Regions from separate parts of the Lysinibacillus sp. C5.1 genome, predicted to be linked through region 2. Evidence: riboswitches for the same ligand, from Rfam matches in the RefSeq annotation. Region 2 holds a riboswitch; each other region holds the start of a gene.
What was found. A riboswitch is a leader RNA that binds a small molecule or an ion and turns the genes downstream of it on or off. The one in region 2 is predicted to bind thiamine pyrophosphate.
Positions count from the first base shown of each region.

Region 1: linked by a shared signal. The riboswitch ahead of I5435_RS11345 (thiamine phosphate synthase) and the one ahead of thiW (energy coupling factor transporter S component ThiW) in region 2 are both predicted to bind thiamine pyrophosphate.
Region 3: linked by a shared signal. The riboswitch ahead of thiT (energy-coupled thiamine transporter ThiT) and the one ahead of thiW (energy coupling factor transporter S component ThiW) in region 2 are both predicted to bind thiamine pyrophosphate.
Region 4: linked by a shared signal. The riboswitch ahead of thiM (hydroxyethylthiazole kinase) and the one ahead of thiW (energy coupling factor transporter S component ThiW) in region 2 are both predicted to bind thiamine pyrophosphate.

Region 1 is NZ_CP066226.1:2,342,288-2,347,669, reverse strand. It holds gene I5435_RS11370 (hypothetical protein) at 1-67, opposite strand, end outside; gene I5435_RS11365 (MoeB/ThiF family adenylyltransferase) at 64-1,083, opposite strand; gene I5435_RS11360 (thiazole synthase) at 1,076-1,846, opposite strand; gene thiS (sulfur carrier protein ThiS) at 1,848-2,042, opposite strand; partial or broken gene I5435_RS11350 (FAD-dependent oxidoreductase) at 2,032-2,824, opposite strand; gene I5435_RS11345 (thiamine phosphate synthase) at 2,781-3,401, opposite strand; TPP riboswitch at 3,534-3,632, opposite strand; TPP riboswitch at 3,859-3,967, opposite strand; gene I5435_RS11340 (hypothetical protein) at 4,309-4,719, opposite strand; gene I5435_RS11335 (HEAT repeat domain-containing protein) at 5,239-5,382, opposite strand, start outside.
Region 2 is NZ_CP066226.1:840,156-845,537, forward strand. It holds gene I5435_RS03825 (VWA domain-containing protein) at 1-1,470, shown strand, start outside; gene thiW (energy coupling factor transporter S component ThiW) at 1,524-2,015, opposite strand; TPP riboswitch at 2,137-2,244, opposite strand; gene I5435_RS03835 (MFS transporter) at 2,308-3,504, opposite strand; gene I5435_RS03840 (ABC transporter substrate-binding protein) at 3,759-4,832, opposite strand; gene I5435_RS03845 (ABC transporter permease) at 4,829-5,382, opposite strand, start outside.
Region 3 is NZ_CP066226.1:4,033,749-4,039,130, reverse strand. It holds gene I5435_RS19915 (AAA family ATPase) at 1-2,677, shown strand, start outside; gene I5435_RS19910 (hypothetical protein) at 2,780-2,902, opposite strand; gene I5435_RS19905 (magnetosome magnetite crystal formation protein family) at 2,931-3,263, opposite strand; TPP riboswitch at 3,390-3,497, shown strand; gene thiT (energy-coupled thiamine transporter ThiT) at 3,622-4,182, shown strand; gene map (type I methionyl aminopeptidase) at 4,429-5,184, shown strand; gene I5435_RS19890 (hypothetical protein) at 5,212-5,382, opposite strand, start outside.
Region 4 is NZ_CP066226.1:3,453,193-3,458,574, reverse strand. It holds gene I5435_RS16905 (alpha/beta-type small acid-soluble spore protein) at 101-307, shown strand; gene thiE (thiamine phosphate synthase) at 415-1,044, opposite strand; gene thiD (bifunctional hydroxymethylpyrimidine kinase/phosphomethylpyrimidine kinase) at 1,031-1,858, opposite strand; gene thiM (hydroxyethylthiazole kinase) at 1,858-2,613, opposite strand; TPP riboswitch at 2,706-2,803, opposite strand; gene mbcS (acyl-CoA synthetase MbcS) at 2,998-4,584, shown strand; gene sppA (signal peptide peptidase SppA) at 4,772-5,382, shown strand, end outside.

The sequences.
Region 1 (5,382 bases), 1.5 Mb from region 2:
AATGATGTCCATTACATGAAATCTTACTTGCCCTCGGAAATATGGAACATTTTATACCTATCCTCATCCAAAATATTGATGATAGATTTTCTTCGCTTCTACAATATCATTCGTTCCATGAATCAATACACGTCCATCCCGAAAAAGAATAATCTGATTTTGATTAACTTGAAAATGAATTAAAAATGGATTTGACTTCAAATGTTGAACATGTGGAGCCAGGTTCTTTTCAAACTCAATAATATTAACTAACTTTGTTTTTGCAGGACGAATTTGAACCGTATTACGACCGCATAGTACTGCAACCTTGGTGATTGATTCTTTCGTTAAATATGGATAGGTTGGGTTTAATCCACAAGTCAAACATGTAGACTTTTTTAAACTTTTTACATTGATCTTTGTTTGCTCGTTTTTCCACAAATCAAATGCCAATAATTCTTTTCGGATTGCTTCCCAATCTTCCACTAAGATTTTCAATGCTTCTACCATTTGATGTGACACAACTTGCGTAACTGTAGGCGCAATAATTCCTACAGTATCACAAGTTGTCCCTCCGAATAAAGGAATGATTTCCATCAAACAGTGTAGGCAAGGTGTTTCATGCGGCAAAATGGTATATGTAATACCATAGCTACCTACACATGCTCCGTAAATCCATGGAATTTCATACTTGACTGCAAAATCATTTAGTAAGAAACGTGTTTCAAAATTATCTGTTGCATCGATGATTAGATCTACATCTTGAAACGCAAAAAGTTCAGATGACGAAATGTCTAGAACAAACGCTTCAATCAGCACATCACGATTAATTTTCTCTAATCTTTGTTTTGCAGCAACAGCTTTTGGCAAATGTTGAAACACATCTTCTTCACTGTATAGTTGTTGGCGTTGTAAATTTGACCAATCTACATAATCTCGGTCCACTATGGATAACTTACCTATTCCAGCACGTACAAGTATTTCGGCATTGCTACTACCTAATGCTCCTGCTCCAACAATAAGTACGTGTTTTTGTTGAATTTTTTTTTGGCCAACTTGTCCTATAAATGAAAATAGTTCCTGTCTTGAATAGCGATTAATCAATAATACTCATCCCCTGTGAAGGACTACTAGCTTGAGCCCGCTCTTTTTTCTCTATACTTCCTGCTTCAAAACCTAGTCTACCTGCATGAATTGCTAGTTTCATAGCTTCTGCCATCTGCACTGGATTCTTCGCACCAGAAACTGCTGAATTTAGCAAGACTGCATCCGCACCTAGTTCAAGAGCAAGTGCTGCATCAGACGGAGTACCTATCCCTGCGTCTACAATAACAGGTACTGTCGCTTGTTCAATGATAACTTGTAAATTATATGGATTTAAAATTCCTTGTCCTGAACCAATTGGCGACGCACCTGGCATAATGGCATGAACCCCCAGTTCTTGTAATTTCCGAGTAAGAACGACATCATCTGAAGTATACGGTAGTACAATAAACCCTTTTGCTAAAAGCATTTCACATGCACGATATGTTTCTAATGGATCAGGCAATAATGTATCATCACACCCGATTATTTCAACTTTCACCATATCGCATAACCCAGATGCTTTTGCTAGTTTAGCAATACGTACTGCTTCCTCAGCTGTTTTCGCACCAGCAGTATTTGGTAATAATCGATAGTTTGATAAATCTATTTTATCTAGCAAATTAGGCTGGGATGGTTCAAAAATATTCATACGACGCACAGCAAATGTTAAAATTTCAGCTTCTGATGCTTCTATTGCTCCTTTTTGAATATCAAAATCTGAAAATTTCCCTGTTCCTAGTAATAATCTTGAAGTAAATGTATATGGTCCAATTTGATACATGTTAACCCCCTCCGACAAATGTAACAATCTCAATAGAATCAGTAGACTTAACCACTGTCGAATAATTTTCTTTTTTCAAAATTACGCCGTTTTGTTCGACAACAACTATTTTTTCCTGAAGCCCTAAGTGAATCAATAAGCTCTCAATTGTTTTCACATGGTCTGGAACTTCCATCTTATTTCCATTAATAATCATAGTGTTTCACCATTAATTCTGACATATATTCTCCTACGAATGGGCTTAGCAATATGCTATAACGATAATGTCCTGTTGATACAAATTGCCCTTGAATTGTCGAATGTACTTCCATATAACGTCTGCCTCCATTTCGTAATCCTGCCCATGTTCGGTCCCAACTCGCATCTTGTAGGGCTGAAACAATAGAAAATGCCTTTTGTAATATGTCTACAATACTCATTGCTTTAACATTTCTTGATATAAATTTGGCTCTATCGTTGCACCAGTGACGTATTTACTATAACGTTTTGATACAATATAAAATCGTTTTAAAAATATAGGAGCATTAAGTAATGGGCGATTACTTTTTAAGGAAATCACTTCCATTTGGTTCAAAATTTCTTAATTCTTCTGAAAAAAGCAACAATGCTGCTTCTCCAGCTGATACTTGCCAAAAGCGAATTTGTTGAATACGTTCAAATTCTTCTTCTTAATTTGCAATCCTGTATATTCCTTTCACTTCGTACCCTATATCAATACCTGTTTTTGCACGGATTTTTTCGGCTACTTTTGGAAATAATGTTCGACTTTTTCTTACCATTTCATACAAAGGATCGTCATCCCATTGTGCTGAACCCCTAGTAATCCAGCAGCTACATGTGAAGCACCCTCTGCAATTACCTTTTTCTCAAGAATTGCTACGTGAAAACGCGTTCAGCAAGTCAATGTGCGATTGTACTACCGATGATGATCATACTATCGAAACTTTTCGTCTTCCCACTCCTTAAGTTGAAGAGCATATTCTTTTACCTTTTCAATAGGGTCATTTGCCTGCCAAATTCCTGACATCACTGCAATTCCTGAAACTCCTGACGCACATACTTCTTTTGTATTTTGCGGAGTGATTCCACCGATAGCAATCACAGGAATAGATACATTGCTTACAAGCTGTTGTAATAATTTTGTTCCACGACAAGCGATTCCTTTCTTACTTTCTGTATCAAAAATATGTCCATAGAGTAACCAATTGGCCTTTGTATTTGTAGCCTCTTCAAGAGAGTGAATAGATGCACCAATTTTAAGATTTGAGAACTTCTCACTTGCGATAGCTACAGGAATACTACGATAACCTATTTGCACATGAGAAACATCCGCAGCAAGTGCAACATCGATTCGATCATTAATCACAATCTTTTGTAATGGAAAGCCTGCATATTTTAATTTTCTTATACAATCAAAGAGTTCAGAAGCAGTGCAACTTGGCTCACGAATATGCAAATAGCTTATATAGGGTTCAAACTTAGTTACAAAATGGACCACTTCATGTAGTGAATGCTGGCCATCTGTAATGATATGGAGCGCTATTTTTTTATTCATTTCTTAAATCATCCTATTCTTTCATATCTAAAATAGAAATTAAGTTGTTGTTCACTTCCTTTCATTATAATTCCATACAAAAAGCCACCCCTCAAGCATAGAGAAGTGGCTATAAATCTTGTACATTGAAGTACAAAAAGTAAGCCACTTCCCTTCGCTAGTATGATCTAGATCAGGTTCAAAGAGTTGAGTTTCCTCTCTCAGCACATCCGTGCACCCCTAGTGGTCTTTTCAATATTCAATTAAAATGTTATAGCAAATAAAGTGCAACTTCCATCAAGCGGGACTTCTTCATCCCCACTTGATGGTTAGTCGAACCAATCGGCTTTTACAGGCAGTTATCCCCCATCTTTCTTCTTCGCTTCTCTCAATCTTTAGATGAGGGTTATACAGCCCATTAATGAAAGATAAAAAAGCCCTTGCTTCCACAATAAGGAAACAAGGACTTGTATAATAGACAATATCCTATCTGCTTCCCTACGCCAGCATAATCTAGATCAGGTAAAAGGATCATGAGCTTACGGCTCTACTCTCAGCTGGCAACACCAGCTCTCCTAGCAATTATTGTATTAAATTACAAATTAAAGTATAGCACTACCGATTTAATTGTTCAATAATGTATTATTAGAATAAAATCAAATCTTTATAGTACAAAAGCTGAACTCATTAAAACACAGAGTTCAGCTTTAAATTCATAGAAATCTATTTTTAAGAAAAGATGTAAGTTTAATTATGGATTTAGTTGCAACAGTGCGCTATGCAAATCATGTCATTGTTTAGCTACTTCTTCCGCTTCTAAATTTGTTATTAGTCCTGCATGGTTATATGAGATTTTTATAAAAAAGTTTGAACATTTTCAAGCTATGTTGTTCAACAATCGTGCCATTTTGGGATATTTGAAAATTGATTAACCTTCAACAAGCCCATAGTATTTATAAAGCTTACCTTCTGATTCAACGAGTAAAATTGGTCCTCCAATTTCTTCTTTTTCTTTAACCGAAAAGATTTTTGCACCAACAGGTAATTTGTTCGACATTTCGTCTTCAAAGTTGGTATCTGTATCGTTTTTTGTTTTTATTTGTCCTACCTGCTCGTCTTTTGTTAAAGTTAGTTCTTCAACCCAATCAATTCCAGTTTTATAAATCACTCCATTGAATTGAAATATATCGGCTTCAGGATCTAATTTTAAAATCTCTCCCGCACTAGAATTTTCAGTTGTATAAACTTCTACTTTGGCTTTATCCGCTGAATTAGAACATCCAACAGCAGTTAATAAAACGAAAATAACCAAACCCCAGAGTAATCTTGACACTTTCACATTATCCCTCCTTAGATTTTTAGACGGATAAAGGTTAATTAAGTTACCTATTTATTCCGTTAACTGGTCTGTTTGTTAAACAAAAAAACCCGGCCGATCAACACAAGATTTTAATCAAACTTTATTATAAATGATTCATAAATGCATTAACTATAAGGATTGTTCCTACCCTTGTTAATGCTTTTTTCAGTTGTTATGTAAACGATTATTACGAGTTTTGGAACAGAGGTTGATAGACAGGATTGTTCTTGTTCCGCAATCGGGCCATTTTCTTGAGTAACAAAATTTAAAGAAAATCGTTATGGAGCTAAGAAATTGTGCAGATTTACACTTTAAATAAAGGAGCAGGTTAGTTTAATAAGTTGTTTGTTTTATAATTAAATAAGAAAGATAGATAATCAATAAAAGAAGTAATTCAATTTAATATTAGTTTCGATGAACCGCAGCGTAAGATAAGAAAAAGCCATTCCCTCCACAATCGGAGAGAATGACTTGCTTTCATAAGTCGTAAAACTATTGTTACAATTTTGCCCAACGTTCCTCTAACCAGTTCATAAATTCTGCACCTTTGTCGCCTTCATACGCATCAAAGACATCTAAACGCATACGTTTTAGTTTATCCGCAAAATCTGCCACTGTATGGTCCTTTGGCAAGCTCTTTTT
Region 2 (5,382 bases):
AGCTTCGGCTTGGGTGGTTATTTTAAAACACCGATTGAAACATTACTACCTGTTGAGATGGAGATAAAAGGCAAAGAACAATTGCCATCTTTAGGGCTCGTCATTGTACTTGACCGTTCAGGAAGTATGTATGGCTCAAAATTAGAGCTTGCGAAAGAAGCGGCGGCTCGATCTGTTGAAATGTTACGAGATGAAGATACGCTAGGATTTATCGCCTTTGATGATCGCCCTTGGGAAATCATCGAAACTGGACCATTAGGCAATAAAGAAGAAGCCGTCGATACGATTTTATCGGTTACGCCTGGTGGTGGTACAGAAATTTATCGTTCATTGGCAGCAGCCTATGATAGTTTAGCTGATTTAAAATTGCAAAGGAAACATATTATTTTACTTACAGATGGACAATCACAAGCTGGCAATTATGAGGATTTAATTGAAACGGGGAAAGAACAAGGAGTGACACTGTCAACTGTGGCGATTGGACAAGATGCTGATGGCAATCTTCTGCAAGGGCTAAGTGAAATGGGCAGTGGTCGCTTCTATGATGTCATCGATGAACAGACAATTCCTTCGATTTTATCACGTGAGACAGCGATGATTTCACGTACGTATATTGAAGACAATCCTTTCTATCCAACAATCTACAATGCATCTGGCTGGAATGCATTATTTGCGAATGGTGTGCCACAAATGAATGCCTACATTGGCACAACAGCGAAGCAGGGAGCTGCTGTTATAGCAGAAAGTGAGAAAGAAGATCCGGTATTAGCACAATGGCAATATGGACTTGGTAAAACTTTTGCTTTCACATCCGATTCAACGGGGAAATGGGCTGGTGACTGGGCAAGATGGCAGGAATGGGGAACATTTTGGCAAACCATTATATCGCAAATGCTACCAAGTTATAATGATGTCGCCTATGATGTACGTCTTGATACAGATGGTTCATTTATTATCACCGATCCGACAAATGAAGCAGCATTTTTAGATATTGTTGCTGTCGATGAAGCTGGTGAGGAGCTTGATATACAGCTTGAAACGCTATCTGCCTCGCAAGTACGCGCGGTTGTCCAAGCGAAGCCTGGTTTAATTTTCTTCCGCATCGCTGATGAAGAGCAGGCTATTTACCAAGCAGGTCTTAGTGTACCTTACAGTGCTGAATATGAATTACGTCCTGTGAATGAAACCGTTGTAGAGCAACTAACAAAGCAAACTGGCGGCTCAGTATTGAAAGAACCACAAGAAGTGTTCCGTGATTTCACAAACAAAGGAGCAGAGCGCCAAAGTATTGCGACATGGCTACTCTTAGCAGGGATGTTGCTATTCTTCTTGGATATTACGATTCGACGCTTTGGTTGGCGCTTTATAACAAGTCGCAGGCACAATGAAAAGCCTGTAGACGAAACAGCCGTGCAGGTGGAAAACACCAATGTTGCGCAGTTATTAAAAGGCATGAAAAAACGCTCATAATAAAAAGATGGCACATTGCGAAAAAAGCATGTGCCATCTTTTTTTGAACATAGCTACTTAGTAATAAGAATAGACGGTGCGGTTTTCCGAAGACTGCTCGCGATGATAATGCCGAGACATGCCCCAATCAAACTAGATGTCAAAAAGGCGGGCATAAAAAATAATGCAGCTACGGATGTTCCCATAAATAATTGCGCATAAGGTACAGCGATTAGTGAAGCAAGGATACCTGTGCCGAATACTTCACCAACTCCTGCTAGCCATTTCTTGCCGCTATATTTATAAGCAAAAGCAGCACATGCTGCACCGATGACACTTCCGGGAATCGCTAAAAGAGAGCCCGTGCCTGTTAGTATGCGAATAATGGCTGTTAGCAAAGCAACGATAATGGTAGGCACAGGCCCTAGTAAAATGGCACCGATAACGTTAATAGCATGTTGTACAGGATAGGCACGAGCAATCCCAGTTGGAATCGAGACAAATATGGAGCCTGCTACAGCAATAGCAACCAATAAAGCCATGATAGTTAGTTTTTGAATAGCCATGATAGTTCCTCCTTTATTTTATAGAACATGTGGAATTGTTGGTAAAACGACCTAATGGATGACAAAAAGACCGCTCCCTCTAAACAAAAGGAAGCGGTCTTGTATTTGATAATGACACAATAAGCAAGAGTCGCCACTTCCCTCCGCTAGTGTGAACTAGATCAGGTTCAAAGGGTCCGTATATGACCATATACGTCTCAGCCTTGTAAAGACTCCCCTAGTGGTAAACATGATATTAAATTTCTACTAATAAATGTAACATAACATCTATATTAGTCAACGCTATTTCACATTATTTCGAGTCAGGTTGCATAAGATGTGGCGCCTTTTTTAAAGTCCAAATAAGTGCTAAGAAGAAGCAGGCCATTAAAATAATTGCCCCGAAAATATAAGGACTATTTATATTCCAATCAAAAAGAACGCCTGCTAGTGCTGGCCCAATCATATTGCCGAGGCTCATATACGCATTATTAAGACCAGCGGCAAAGCCTTGCTCATTTTCAGCCAGTTTAGAAATTAATGTGTTAACGGCAGGGCGAATTAGTGTAGTGGCTGTTGAGAAAATCGTTGCAACAATTAATATTAGTGCAAAACCAGATACAAATAATATTGCATAAATTGCTACAGCCGCAATAAATAAATTGACTAACACAACTTTCATTTCACCAAAACGTTTAAAGAGTGGTGTAATGACAAACATTTGAACAATAACACCAAATGCACCACCTACAGTCAGCAAGATAGCAATATCGGCAGGCGTGTAATTAAACTTGTCCGTTACAAATAATGATAATGTCGTTTGAAAATTAGCGATGCCAAACGAGAATACTAGCATAATAATAAGCATGACAAAGTATGGCATTTTGACTGAACGTACCATCTGCTTTGCAAGATTTTCTTGTTTTTGAGCTTTCTGAGCTGCAGTGGGCTTTGTGGAAGGTAGTAAAAATACCGATAGAATAGAAGCAATAATAGCTGCTCCACCAGCCGTAAAGAATGGGAAATGCAAGCTAACTTTCGATAGAAACCCGCCAATACCAGGTCCAATCATAAAACCAAGAGACATGGCAGCTCCTAACATGCCCATTCCTTTTCCTCGTTCTTCATACGTTGTGACATCTGCCACAAACGCCATAATAGGCGGTGCAACAAAGGCTGAACCTAAACCACCTAAGAAACGGGCAACAAAAAGCATCCATACATCTGTAGATAAACCAAATGAAATTTGCCCAAGGCCAGTGACAATCAGACCAAAGATAATCAAATTTTTTCGACCATATCGATCTGAGAGATTCCCAGCAATTGGAGAAAAAACGAATTGTGCTAAGGCGAACGTTGCAATTAGCATGCCAAGAACTTGTCCTGCAGCTCCAAATATTTTTAAATACTCTGGCATAACAGGAATAATAATCCCAATACTCCCCATTGCGATAAACATATTAAACATTAAAATATACAACGCGGCCTTATTAGACTTCTGCTGGGTCATCGAATACCCCCCTTTATTTACTATTAAAACATTACTAAAGTCTATCATAAAGAAATAATGCTTGGCTATCAGATTATAGTCGTAGGTAGCTGTCATGGTTATGATACAAGTACAAGGCGACAGAATAAAGAAAATTGCCACTAAAAATCATCAATCGCCACCAATTGCCGTAGCGGACATCAACAGTCCCATCAAAAAAGTGTTAGATTGATGGCTGTCAATCTAACACTTTTTTGGCTTCGTTTCTTTCGTATTTATCGAATACTCATTTTAAATTCTAAAAATAATTCATTGTATTTCCCTAAATAATCGGGTCCTAGGTTTTTATAGACTTCTAACGTTTTGCGTTGTTCTTCTGAAGGGTAGAAGCGCTCATCAGCAATAACTTCTTCATCCATTAAGCTCATTGCTGCAGTATTTGGAGTAGAGTAGCCTACATAATCTGCATTTTGAGCTCCAGATTCCGCATTTAACATAAAGTTAATGAAAGCATGTGCGCCATCAATATTTTTCGAAGTTTTCGGGATTACCATATTATCAAACCACAAGTTCGAACCTTCTTCTGGCACAGCAAAGTCTAAATCTTCATTTTCTGATAGCATATCTGCGGCTTGACCAGACCAAGTGAGTGCGATGGCTGCTTCGTTATTAATCATAAGCGGTGTAATCTCATCACCAATAATCGCTTTGACGTTTGGTGCGAGTGTAATCAGTTTGTCTGTGGCCTGACGTAACTCTTGGTCATCTAACGAGTTCAGGGAGTGTCCAAGACTGTTCAAACCCATACCGATGACTTCACGTGCACCGTCTACTAAAAAGACTTTACGTTTTAAAGAAGGATCCCATAAGTCTTGCCATGAAGAGAAATCTAAGTTACCTACTAAATCCGGATTATAGACAATGCCAACTGTGCCCCAAAAATAAGGAACAGAGTATTTATTGTTATCATCAAATGGCAAATCTAAAAAATAAGGGTCGATATTTTTAAAGTTCGGGATTTTTGTTTTATCTAAAGGAAGTAATAAATGTTCTTCCTTCATTTTTTCAATCATGTACTCAGAGGGCACAGCAATATCGTATGCCGTCCCACCTTGCTTAATTTTCGTCATCATGGCCTCATTGGAATCAAATGTTTCGTAAATGACATGGATGCCTGTTTCTTTTTCAAATTGCTTTAGTAAATCGGGGTCTATATATTCGCCCCAGTTAAAAATAGTTAATGTATCTTTTCCACTTTTACCACCGGTAGCGCTCATTGCATCAGCCGCGTACACTAACAGGGCGGAGACGACAAGTATGGCGATGGTAGCTTGAATTAAAGACTTCATTGTTGTCCCTCCGTTCTTTTACTCGTACGACTTGTGAAGAAATAATAGCCGACTACTACTATAATTGTAACGAAGAATACTAAACCAGAAATGGCGTTCACTGTCAGAGAAATACCAGCACGTGCCATCGAGTAAATTTCAACAGATAAAGTACTAAAGCCATTTCCTGTCACGAAAAATGTTACAGCAAAGTCATCTAGTGAATACGTTAAAGCGAGAAAGAAACCAGCAAAAATCCCTGGTTGGATATACGGTAAAATAACGCGCATCATAACATCTTTTTTCGTTGCGCCAAGATCTAAAGCCGCATCAATTAACGACTTATTCATCTCTAATAATTTTGGTAAAACCATCAGTACAACAATAGGAACACTAAACGCGACATGGGCTAATAATACTGAAGCGAAGCCCAGTTTAATGCCTACCATTGTAAATAAAATTAAAAAGCTTGCACCGATAATAACATCTGGACTCACGATTAATACATTATTTAAGGAAAGCAGGGTATTGCGCATTTTCGAATCTTTTACTGTAACGATCCCGATTGCGC
Region 3 (5,382 bases), 1.5 Mb from region 2:
AGATAAAAAACTGCTTGAAATTATAGGGCTAACAAAAGATCAGTTTAGTCAAATTGTGATGTTGCCCCAGGGGGAATTTCGCAAATTATTAACTTCTGATTCCTCCAATAAAGAAGTTATTTTACGTAAAATTTTTAAAACAGATCGTTTTAATGCAATGACCAAAAAACTAGATATCAAAAGAAAAGAAGCCGAAAAGGATGTCGAGCGTGCCCAGCAATTGAAAGAACATTTACTTGGACAAATTGCAGGTGCATTACCACAACGGTCATCAACACTATTTACTTGTATAAGCAATAATACGGATAATATGCATCAACTAAAAAATGCCCTTGAAGAAGAGCAATTCTTTTATAATGCTAGTATCCAAACGGAACAGCTCCGCTATGAAGAAGCCTATGCGCATCATCAAAAGGAACAAGAATATTACAGTATGGCGAAAGCGCTGAACGAGCAGTTCGAACAACAGGAGCAACGACAAGCCCGTTTGCAAATGCTGTTACAACAACAACATTTATATACAGCGAAGGAACAGGAAATACAATTAGCTGAACAAGCGGAGCGTCTTCTTACTTTTGAACAACAGTGTGTAGAATTACGGACAGAGCAAAATCATAAGGAACAACTTTATCAGCAAGCGACAATAAATCATCAAAACGCTTTAGCACAACTAGCAATAGCCCAGCAATTATTTTCAGAGGAAGAAGCGAAAGAACCAGCGCGTCAGCAAATATTGCAACAAGAAATGCAGCTATTAGCGCTGTTACCAAAGTTTGAGGCATTTGAGCATAATCAGCAACAACTAGAAATAACGCAACAACTTGTTGATAATGCTAAACGTGCAGTAGCAGATAATCTAAACATTTTAGAAAAAGAGCAAACCCAACTTCAAGAGTTAACAACAACCATTGAGCAATATGAAAAACAAATGGAGCCCTATGCGGGTTATTTAGAACAACTTCCTAAGCTTAAAGAACAAGTCACATTATTAGCTCAATTGGAAAAATATGAGCAAGCGAGTGAGCTAGCTGAGCAAGCGTTTCAAAGGGCGCAACAGCTCTATCAAGAAAGTAATAAAGCGCAACAGACTAAGGAACAACAATGGATTACCAGTCAGGCAAGTATTTTAGCAGCCAAGTTAAAAGATGGCGATGCTTGTCCAGTTTGTGGCAGTACAACACACCAATTAACACATAGTGAGCCACTAGCAGTCGTGGATGAAGTGGAGCTGGAAACAATCCGCGCGACAGCTCATGCAAATGAGAGAAATTATTACGAAAAAGAAGCAACAGTCAAAACAACAAAGCAATTGCTTCAAGAGGTGGCTGAACAGGTAGAAGCTAGCCATATATCACTAGCTGATCGAGTAGATCTTACAACTTCATTACAATTCATTGAGCAACAAGTTACTGTTTTAAAAATCGTTAACGATCAACTATCTATCGCACGGACTAAGCTAAAAGAGCAACTGGCAAGAAATGAACAATTACAACACAAACAAGTCCAGTTAGAGCACTATTTTGCCGAGCAGTCGAAAGAATTAATTAAACAGCAAGCAATTGTAGAAGAACAACAAAAGTACATTCCTGAACATGTAAAGTCATTGCAACAATTAAAGCAAACAATGGAAGATATAAAATCGCAAAAGAATGCATTACAAGCAGCATGGAACGCGAGCCAGCATAATCTACAAGCAACAAAAGAAGCGTCACATAAAGCAGCTATAGCAGAAGAACTGGCAAAAAAAGCCTATGAGGAATTGCAAAACAAACTGAATGAAAAACGAGAACAATTTGTCACAAGCATGAACAATGTAGGTTTTACAACATATGAAGCATATGCGGCGGCAAAGCGAAGTGTTGTACAAATCGAGGAATTACGTAAAGCGTGCCGGGATTACGCTTTACAACAGCACTCTTTACAGCAACAAATCTTAGATGGAGCACAACATCTTGAAGGAAAAGAGAAGCAAAATTTAACGATATTAGAAGACAAGCTTGAGATGCTGCGAGCTACATCTGAAGAAGCATTTAAAATATTGCAACAGACGAAAAATTATGCAACAGCATGTGCTGACTTTATTGTTAAAGTTGATGAAACGGCGAGGGAAATACGGATACTCGAAAAAGAAGCAGGCCGTGTAAAAGAACTTTACACCGTGTTGAATGGTCAAAATCCTAAAAAACTGTCATTTGAGCGTTATATTCAAATCAATTATTTAGATAAGATTACAGCAGCAGCCAATCTTCGTTTATTCCATTTATCAAATGGACAGTTTGAATTGCGGCGCTCTGATCGCTTGGAGAAGCATGCCAAGCAAAGTGGGTTAGGGTTAGATGTGTATGATGCTTATACGGACCAATTAAGAGATGTAAAAACATTATCTGGTGGGGAGAAGTTTAATGCATCATTAAGTCTTGCATTAGGTATGGCAGATGTTATTCAAAGCTTCCAAGGAAATATTCAGATTGAAACGATGTTTATCGACGAGGGCTTTGGTTCTTTAGATGAGGAAGCGTTAAATAAAGCAATTGATACGTTAATTGATTTACAAGATTCAGGAAGAATGATTGGTGTTATTTCACATGTAGCCGAGTTAAAAGCCGCAATGCCAGCCGTTTTACATGTTGAAAAAACGTTAAGTGGGCATAGTACAACACACTTTGAAGTAAAGTAGTGCCAGTCACCCAAACAATTCTAAATAAAACCCACTTGCACTGTGTGGTGTAAGTGGGTTTTGTGTGCCAGTCACTCAAACAATTAAAAGAAGTCAGTGCACCTATTTTCTGCGTGTTGATACGTAAGGTGTTGTCCCTTTTTTTGCAGCAACTACTTTTTTGACAATAGGAATGACAATAGGTGCAAATTTTATAGCGGTTTTCACTACTTTTGATACTTTCATGAATACGACATCTCCTTAGTACTAAATTTTAACGTATAACTCGTACAGCTTGCACAATATTCCAAATAACAATACCTAATGATACGAGTAAATAAATTGCAAATGAAGCAAACCAAATGATAATGAATGTATTCCCATTTGAAGAAGGATCAAACGTGTTCAATGACATTGATGAAAATATAGAGATAGCAAAGAAAATGATACCCAAGACTAATGGAATCAAGTGAGAAATAAGTGCTCGAATGGAATGTCTTTTGACTTCACTATCTTTTGAAACAAAGTAAACGACTAATGGAACGACAAATGGTGCAATAAAAACACTGAGATAACTAAACGCAGATAAAACTTTTTGATTCTCCATAATTGTTCCTCCCTTTTTAATATTTACGCATAGAAAGCGTAAAAGTTTCAAAAAAATAATTGAGGAAAAGGTTGTAATACCAAAGGTGTTTGCGTACAATGAGGGTGTTCAATAAAAATGAGATGTAACGACCACAAGGGGAGCTGATGATGTCAGCTGAGACTGGGCACGTAATGCCTTTACTCTTTGAACCTGTAAGTTAACACTTGCGTAGGGATGTGGATAGAAACCGACACTTTTACGATGTGAGGCTCTGTCCTGGCATCGTTTTTTATGCCGGATTGAGGTGCACATCCAAATAATTGTTTTCTATTCCTGCTCTTGTATCCTACATCGGAACAAAGGAGAGAATAATAGTATGGACAAAAAAAGATTACTCATGCTGGTGGAGATTGCAATTTTTGCAGCGGTAGGGCTTGTGCTCGATCAAGTTTCTTTTAAAGTATGGGCACAAGGTGGCTCGGTAAGCTTAGTCATGATACCAATTATTTTAATGGCATTTCGTTGGGGGCTTTTGTCAGGGCTCACAACAGGTCTATTAATTGGTGTGTTACAAACAATGTTTGGTGCTTATATTGTGCATTGGCTTCAAGGATTACTAGATTATGGGGCAGCCTTTACTGTAGTAGGTTTAGCGGCAATCGTTCGTGAACCTGTATTAAAAGCCGCAACAGCACTCAACAAAAAGAAAATGGCTCTGTACATAGTGATGGGAACAGTGTTAGCTGGTTTTTTACGCTATCTTGCACACACGATTGCAGGTGCAGTATTCTTTGCGGAGTATGCGGGCGATCAAAATGCATGGATTTATTCAATTATTTATAATGGAACATATATGCTACCAGCAACTATTTTAACAGCGATTGTCGGTGTTCTATTATTTACAGCAGCGCCACAATTAATGCAACGAAAATTATAAATGAATGGAAATAGTATGCTAAGAATCACTTAGTATACTATTTTTTTTATATCGAGAACAATCAGTTTAAATGAACTGTAGAGAAAGGCTGTTTTAATGTCTAAAGACTTTTAAAATCGTCTGTTTTTTCTATGAGTAGCACTTATGAAATTCTATTGGCATAGAATAATTAAAGCTTTTGGCGTTATGCACATAAAAAGTTATGTTATATTAAAGAGTAGATATTAGATGAAAGGGACGTTAAAAATGATTGTAAAAACCCAAGAAGAAATTGAAGCCTTTAAAAAAATTGGTCGCATTTGTGCGGAAATTCGTGAGGCGATGAAAGCAGCTACAAAGCCTGGTGTGACAACACTTGAATTAGATGAAATTGCAGGACGCATGTTTGCTGAAGCAGGAGCTATTTCAGGTCCTAAGGGAGAGTATGATTTCCCAGGTTACACTTGTATTAGTGTCAATGAAGAAGTTGCCCATGGTATTCCAGGACAACGTATTATTAAAGAGGGAGATATTGTTAATATTGATGTATCTGGCTCTTTAAATGGTTACTTTGCAGATACAGGTATTTCTTTTGTAGTAGGGGAAGGTTATGAGGATAAAGAAAAACTTTGCCGCGTAGCAAAAAGCGCTTTTGATCGTGCAATGACAAAAGTAAAAGCTGGTTCGAAATTAAACCAAATTGGGAAAGCGGTAGAGCGTGAGGCTTATGCCAATGACTTAACAGTTATTATGAACTTAACGGGTCATGGATTAGGTCGTTCATTGCATGATGAACCAAACCACATTTTAAACTATTACGATGCGTGGGATTCAACAATTATGAAAGAAGGCATGGTGTTAGCTGTAGAGCCATTTATTTCAGCAAAAGCAGAGCATATCGTTGAAGCTGGTGATGGCTGGACATTTATCACGCCTGATAAATCTTTAGTTGCCCAAATTGAGCATTCGATTATTGTAACAAAAGACAAACCAATCATTTTAACTTCATTAGATGAGCAATAAGACGAAATAAAAAACCTGCTTACCGATTTATTTTTGGTAAGCAGGTTTTTTTTTGACGAATAGAATACCAACAACAAGTACCCCACATAAAAATAAGGCTGCTGTCGTCACAAGCAACTCGTCAAGATGATTATGAAATGCAATGCCAACGAATGCCCAAATGAAAACGCTAGGATAGACAATATCAAAATGATGATA
Region 4 (5,382 bases), 2.1 Mb from region 2:
ATTTTCTAGTCTTTTTCCTTTAGAGTTACATTTTACCTTTAAAAATTTCGTATTAAAAATCGAATATCGCACATTCTATATTCACAAGGAGGTGAGAGACATGACAAACAACAACAGTTCAAACAAGCTTGCAGTACCTGGTGTACAACAAGCGCTTGATCAAATGAAATACGAAATTGCACAAGAATTTGGTGTTCAATTAGGAGCTGACGCATCAGCTCGTGCTAACGGTTCCGTTGGTGGTGAAATCACTAAACGTCTTGTACAAATGGCAGAATCTCAATTAAAAGGTATGCCAAAACAATAATTGCAAAAAAGCATTTATTGAACTTAAAACCAGTGACCGTAAAAGGCACTGGTTTTAGTTTGTTTATTTTTACTTTTTTTATGACTAGCGTAACTCGAATTATTCAATCAATACGATTTAAAGGTCTCAACGGTTTGGTGAATATTATGACTTTCACAAATTGCGGAAATAACTGCTACACCGTCTGCACCAGCTTTTAATACAGTTTCTGCATTCTGACAGTTAATGCCACCAATTGCTACAATCGGCAACTCGGGATAATGACGGCGTGCTTGTTGTAAAAATTCAGTACCACTTGGCGCTTTGGCATCGTTTTTAGAAGTGGTGGCAAAAATGGGACCAATCCCTACATAATCTGCACCATTTTCTATAGCGATCTGTAATTCATCCGCTGTATGAACCGAAACACCAAGTATTATTTCCTCACCAATTTTTTCTCTTACTAGCGAGATGGGACAATCATCTTGTCCAATATGAATACCGTCTGCCTTGAGCTTTAAGGCAAGCTCAATATCATCATTTACGATAAATGGAACATTGTAGTGATGACATCGTTTTTGGCATTGACGGGCAAAATGTTCATAATGTTCATCAGTTAGTGCATCTGTTCCTTTTTCTCGAAATTGGAACATCGTAATACCAGCTTGCAATGCTTCTTCTAGTATTGCTAATGGTTGTTTGATTTTTGCATTCGCTGTACCCATTATAAAATAGAGCTGCAAATCACTGCGTTTCACCTATGGTCACCTCGCAACTTTCTTTAAATTTTTGGTAAGCAAAATGATTTGTTGGTCCATTACCATGACCAATCGATAAGTTATGAGTAATTGCTAGTTGAATGAATTTCTTAGCCTCAATAATGGCTTGCTCTATCGGCATTTGACGGCCAATAAAAGCTGTTAATGCGGCAGAAAATGTACACCCTGTACCGTGTGTATTTTTGGTCGCAATTCGATTAGATTGCATTGAGAATGATTTGCCATTTTTAAAAAATACATAATCTACAGCAAAATCTTTGTTCGCTAGATGGCCACCTTTGATAATCACGCATTGAACACCTAGCTGTAGTAACGAATGCGCCGCAAGTCGAATGTCAGACACGGTTTCGATTTTTCTTGCAGCTAATATTTCAGCTTCTGGAATATTTGGCGTTACAATCGTGGCAAGTGGTAATAAATTGTTTCTTAATGCCTCCACAGCTTCTTGTTGTAATAAAGTTTCACCGCCCTTTGCAATCATGACAGGATCAACAATAAGAGGGATGGTTAAATTCGTCATAGCTAGCGCAATTGTACGAATAATATCAGAGGAAAAAAGCATGCCAGTCTTAATGGCGCTAATTGGAAAATCCTCTAAGAGAGCATGAAATTGTTTATTTATAAAGGCTTGTTCAATGGGTAGCACATCCATGACACCTTGTGTGTTTTGGGCAGTTAAAGCTGTAATTACGGACGTTCCGAATACATCTAATTCTTGAAATGTTTTTAAATCTGCTTGGATACCTGCACCGCCACCGCTATCAGAGCCCGCTATTGTTGTAACAATGTGCATCAAATATCACCGTCCTTCGATAAACGATGCAATTCGTTTAAGACTGCTACAGCAAAATCACCATTATATTGAGCAGCCGAATGAGCATGTTCAGCAATTTTTTTATAGCTCGTTAATGTTTCGCATAATTGAGAAAAAGGCTCATTGCCCGCCATATATGCAGCACAACAAATTGCGCTTAATAAACAGCCAGTACCTGTCACTTCTGTCATTCGAGTATGACCACCAGCAATCCATTGCGCAAGGTTCCCATCGGTTATAAAATCTTTTTCACCAGTTACAATCACGATGCAATTAAATTTTTTTGCTATTTCTTTTGCTTTATCCTCAACAGATATGGAACCAGTACCACTATCAACACCTTTTTGTTGCCATTGTACATTAGCAATCGCGGCAAGTTCGCCAACATTACAGCGGATAACAGCAAAATGAATCGAATCTAATAACTGTAGTACCGTTTGTTTGCGGTATGCTGTAGCGCCAGCAGCTACTGGGTCCAAAATTACTGGTATACCAAGGGCATTTGCTTTTTTTCCTGCAAGTAACATCGACTCTTTTGTTCGTGTAGTAAGCGTTCCGATATTGACTAATAACGCTGATGCGATGGATACCATTTCTTCGACTTCCTGCGGATCATCCGCCATTACCGGTGATGCACCAATTGCTAGTAAGCCATTTGCTTGAAAATTTGCCACTACATAATTGGTTATGCAGTGAATCAACGGTTGTTTTTTACGAATCGTTTGAAAAACCATTGTAGTCCTCCTCTTTTGGTGGACGTAAGCATGCAAAAAAAGCTCTTTTTTATTCGGGCACAAGGCACACGTAAAAAGAGCTTTTCATCAATAATAAGATGTGTATTGCTCCCTACGTCAGTATTAACTAACAGGTTCAAAGGGTCAGGTTTTACCTTCTCAACTCACAAGAGTCCCCCTGCAATCATGAAAATTTTAGTTGACCAAAATGTAACATACCTTTTCATAGTATTCAATAGCATTTTATCATTATTTGGAAAGCAGTGACTGATGCCATATACTAGACCATGATAATTGTCATGACTTTTTTAAAATAGGGTCCTTCCATTGAAAATCGTAAAAAATGAGTTTTATAATGAACCTAGTATTAAGGAGGAAGTTATGATGAAAAGACAGGATTTAATTGCACCAGAATGGTATAACATTGTGGAGGAAATTGAAAAGTATGCTCAAGATCCATCTAAAAATGCATTAATAGTTTATAATGACAACGAAGAAATTCAATATATTACATACGCAAATTTACTGGAAAAGGCGAATCAGGCTGCCCATGTATTTACTTCGCAGGGTTTAACGAAGGGCGATGTGCTATTAGTGATGGTTCCAAGATCTGTCGAAGCTTATATTGTTTACATAGCGGCACTGAAAGCGGGTTTAACTATCATCCCTAGCTCTGAAATGTTACGTACAAAGGATATTGAATATCGTATTACACATGCCAATGCCAAAGGTATTATCGCCTATGAGCCATATATTGAGCAATTTGACGACGTAACAAATTTAAAAGGAATTATGCAATTCGTTATTGGTCACGCGCATGCACCATGGCAACCATTGCTTGAAAAAATGAAGGAACATCCTACAAATTATACAAACCCTACACCGACAAAAAGTACAGATCATGCCTTTTTAGCTTATACAAGTGGGACAACAGGGAATCCTAAGGCAGCTGTTCATACACATAGCTGGGGTTATGCGCATTTACGTACGACAGCACCGAATTGGTTAGGTGTCCAAGAAAATGATATAGTTTGGGCTACTGCCGCACCCGGTTGGCAAAAATGGATTTGGAGTCCGTTTTTAGCAACGTTAGGTAGTGGAGCAACGGCATTTGTCTATAAAGGAAAATTTGATGCTTCGACTTACTTGTCATTGCTAGAAAAATTTAAAGTAAATGTGTTATGTTGTACCCCAACAGAATATCGCTTTATGGCCGCACTTAACAATCTACAGGACTATAATTTAAGTGCCATCCGTCAAGCTGTATCAGCGGGGGAGCCGTTAAATAGTGAAGTCGTTAAAGTGTTTTCAAAAACGTTTCATATTCAAGTGCGTGATGGCTATGGCCAAACAGAAAATACATTGCTTGTTGGGACACTGGTTGGCATGGATGCTCGCGTCGGCTCTATGGGTAAACCGACACCAGGCAATACAGTCGAAATTATTGATGATTTTGGAAATCCTGTTGCTGATGGCGTGGTTGGAGATATTGCCGTTCATCGTCAAACCCCAGCACTGTTTAAAAAGTATTTCAAGGACCCAGAACGCACTAGCATGCAATTCCGTGGAGATTGGTATATTACCGGTGACCGAGCATATAAAGATGCAGATGGCTATTTTTGGTTTGAGGGACGTGGTGATGATGTCATTATTTCGTCAGGCTATACAATTGGGCCATTTGAAGTGGAAGATGCCTTAATGAAGCATCCTACTGTTAAAGAAGCTGCTGTTGTGGCAAGCCCTGATGAAGTAAGAGGAAATATTGTGAAAGCCTTTATCGTCTTGCGTGAAGGAGTGACAGGTGATGATACGCTTATTCAAAAGCTACAAAACCATGTGAAGCTGATGACAGCACCTTATAAATATCCACGGGCAATTGAATTTGTTGAAGCATTACCAAAGACTGCATCTGGAAAAATCCGTCGTGTCGAATTACGACAACAAGAAAAAGCCCATTACACACACCAATAATTATTTCCTAGGAAATAATGTCGAAAAATCAAAGTTCATGCTTTATGATGAACTTTTGATTTTTTTTGTACATCCCTATTTCGTTTATGGCAAAATAATAAATGTGGGAAAAACTTTTACATAAAAATCACTTAAAAGTGAAACGTTTTCGACATTTAGACGTATAACGTGAAGAGGAGGCGATTAGATGAATACAAAAAGGTGGATAGCCTTAGCAGTTGCAGCTGTATTATTAGTGTTTTCATTAGGACTTAACACAATTATGGCGATTTTTAAATCAGATTTCTTTAGTAATTTTGATAGCGTGATGGCTGGCAAAAATTTAGATGTATACGAAACGATTATTGAAGGTGAAGATCATACTAAACGTATCGCATATTTGAAAGTGGATGGGACGATTCAAGATGTTGGATCGAATACATTATGGCAATCCATTGCTTACGATCACCAGTTTTTCTTAAATCAATTGGATAATATTTTAGCTGATGATACAGTACAGGGGATTGTACTAAGTGTGAATACTCCAGGTGGTGGAGTAAAGGAATCGGCAGAAATTTATAAGAAATTGTTAGAAATTAAAGAAGAGCGTCAAATTCCTATCTACGTGTCGATGGATTCTATGGCAGCGTCGGGTGGTTACTACATTTCAGCACCAGCAGATAAAATATATGCACATCGTGATACAATAACAGGTTCTATTGGTGTCATTATGCAATCTATTAATTATCAAGAATTAGCCGAAAAAGTTGGCGTGAAATTTGAAACGTTTAAATCAGGGCAACATAAAGATATGCTAAG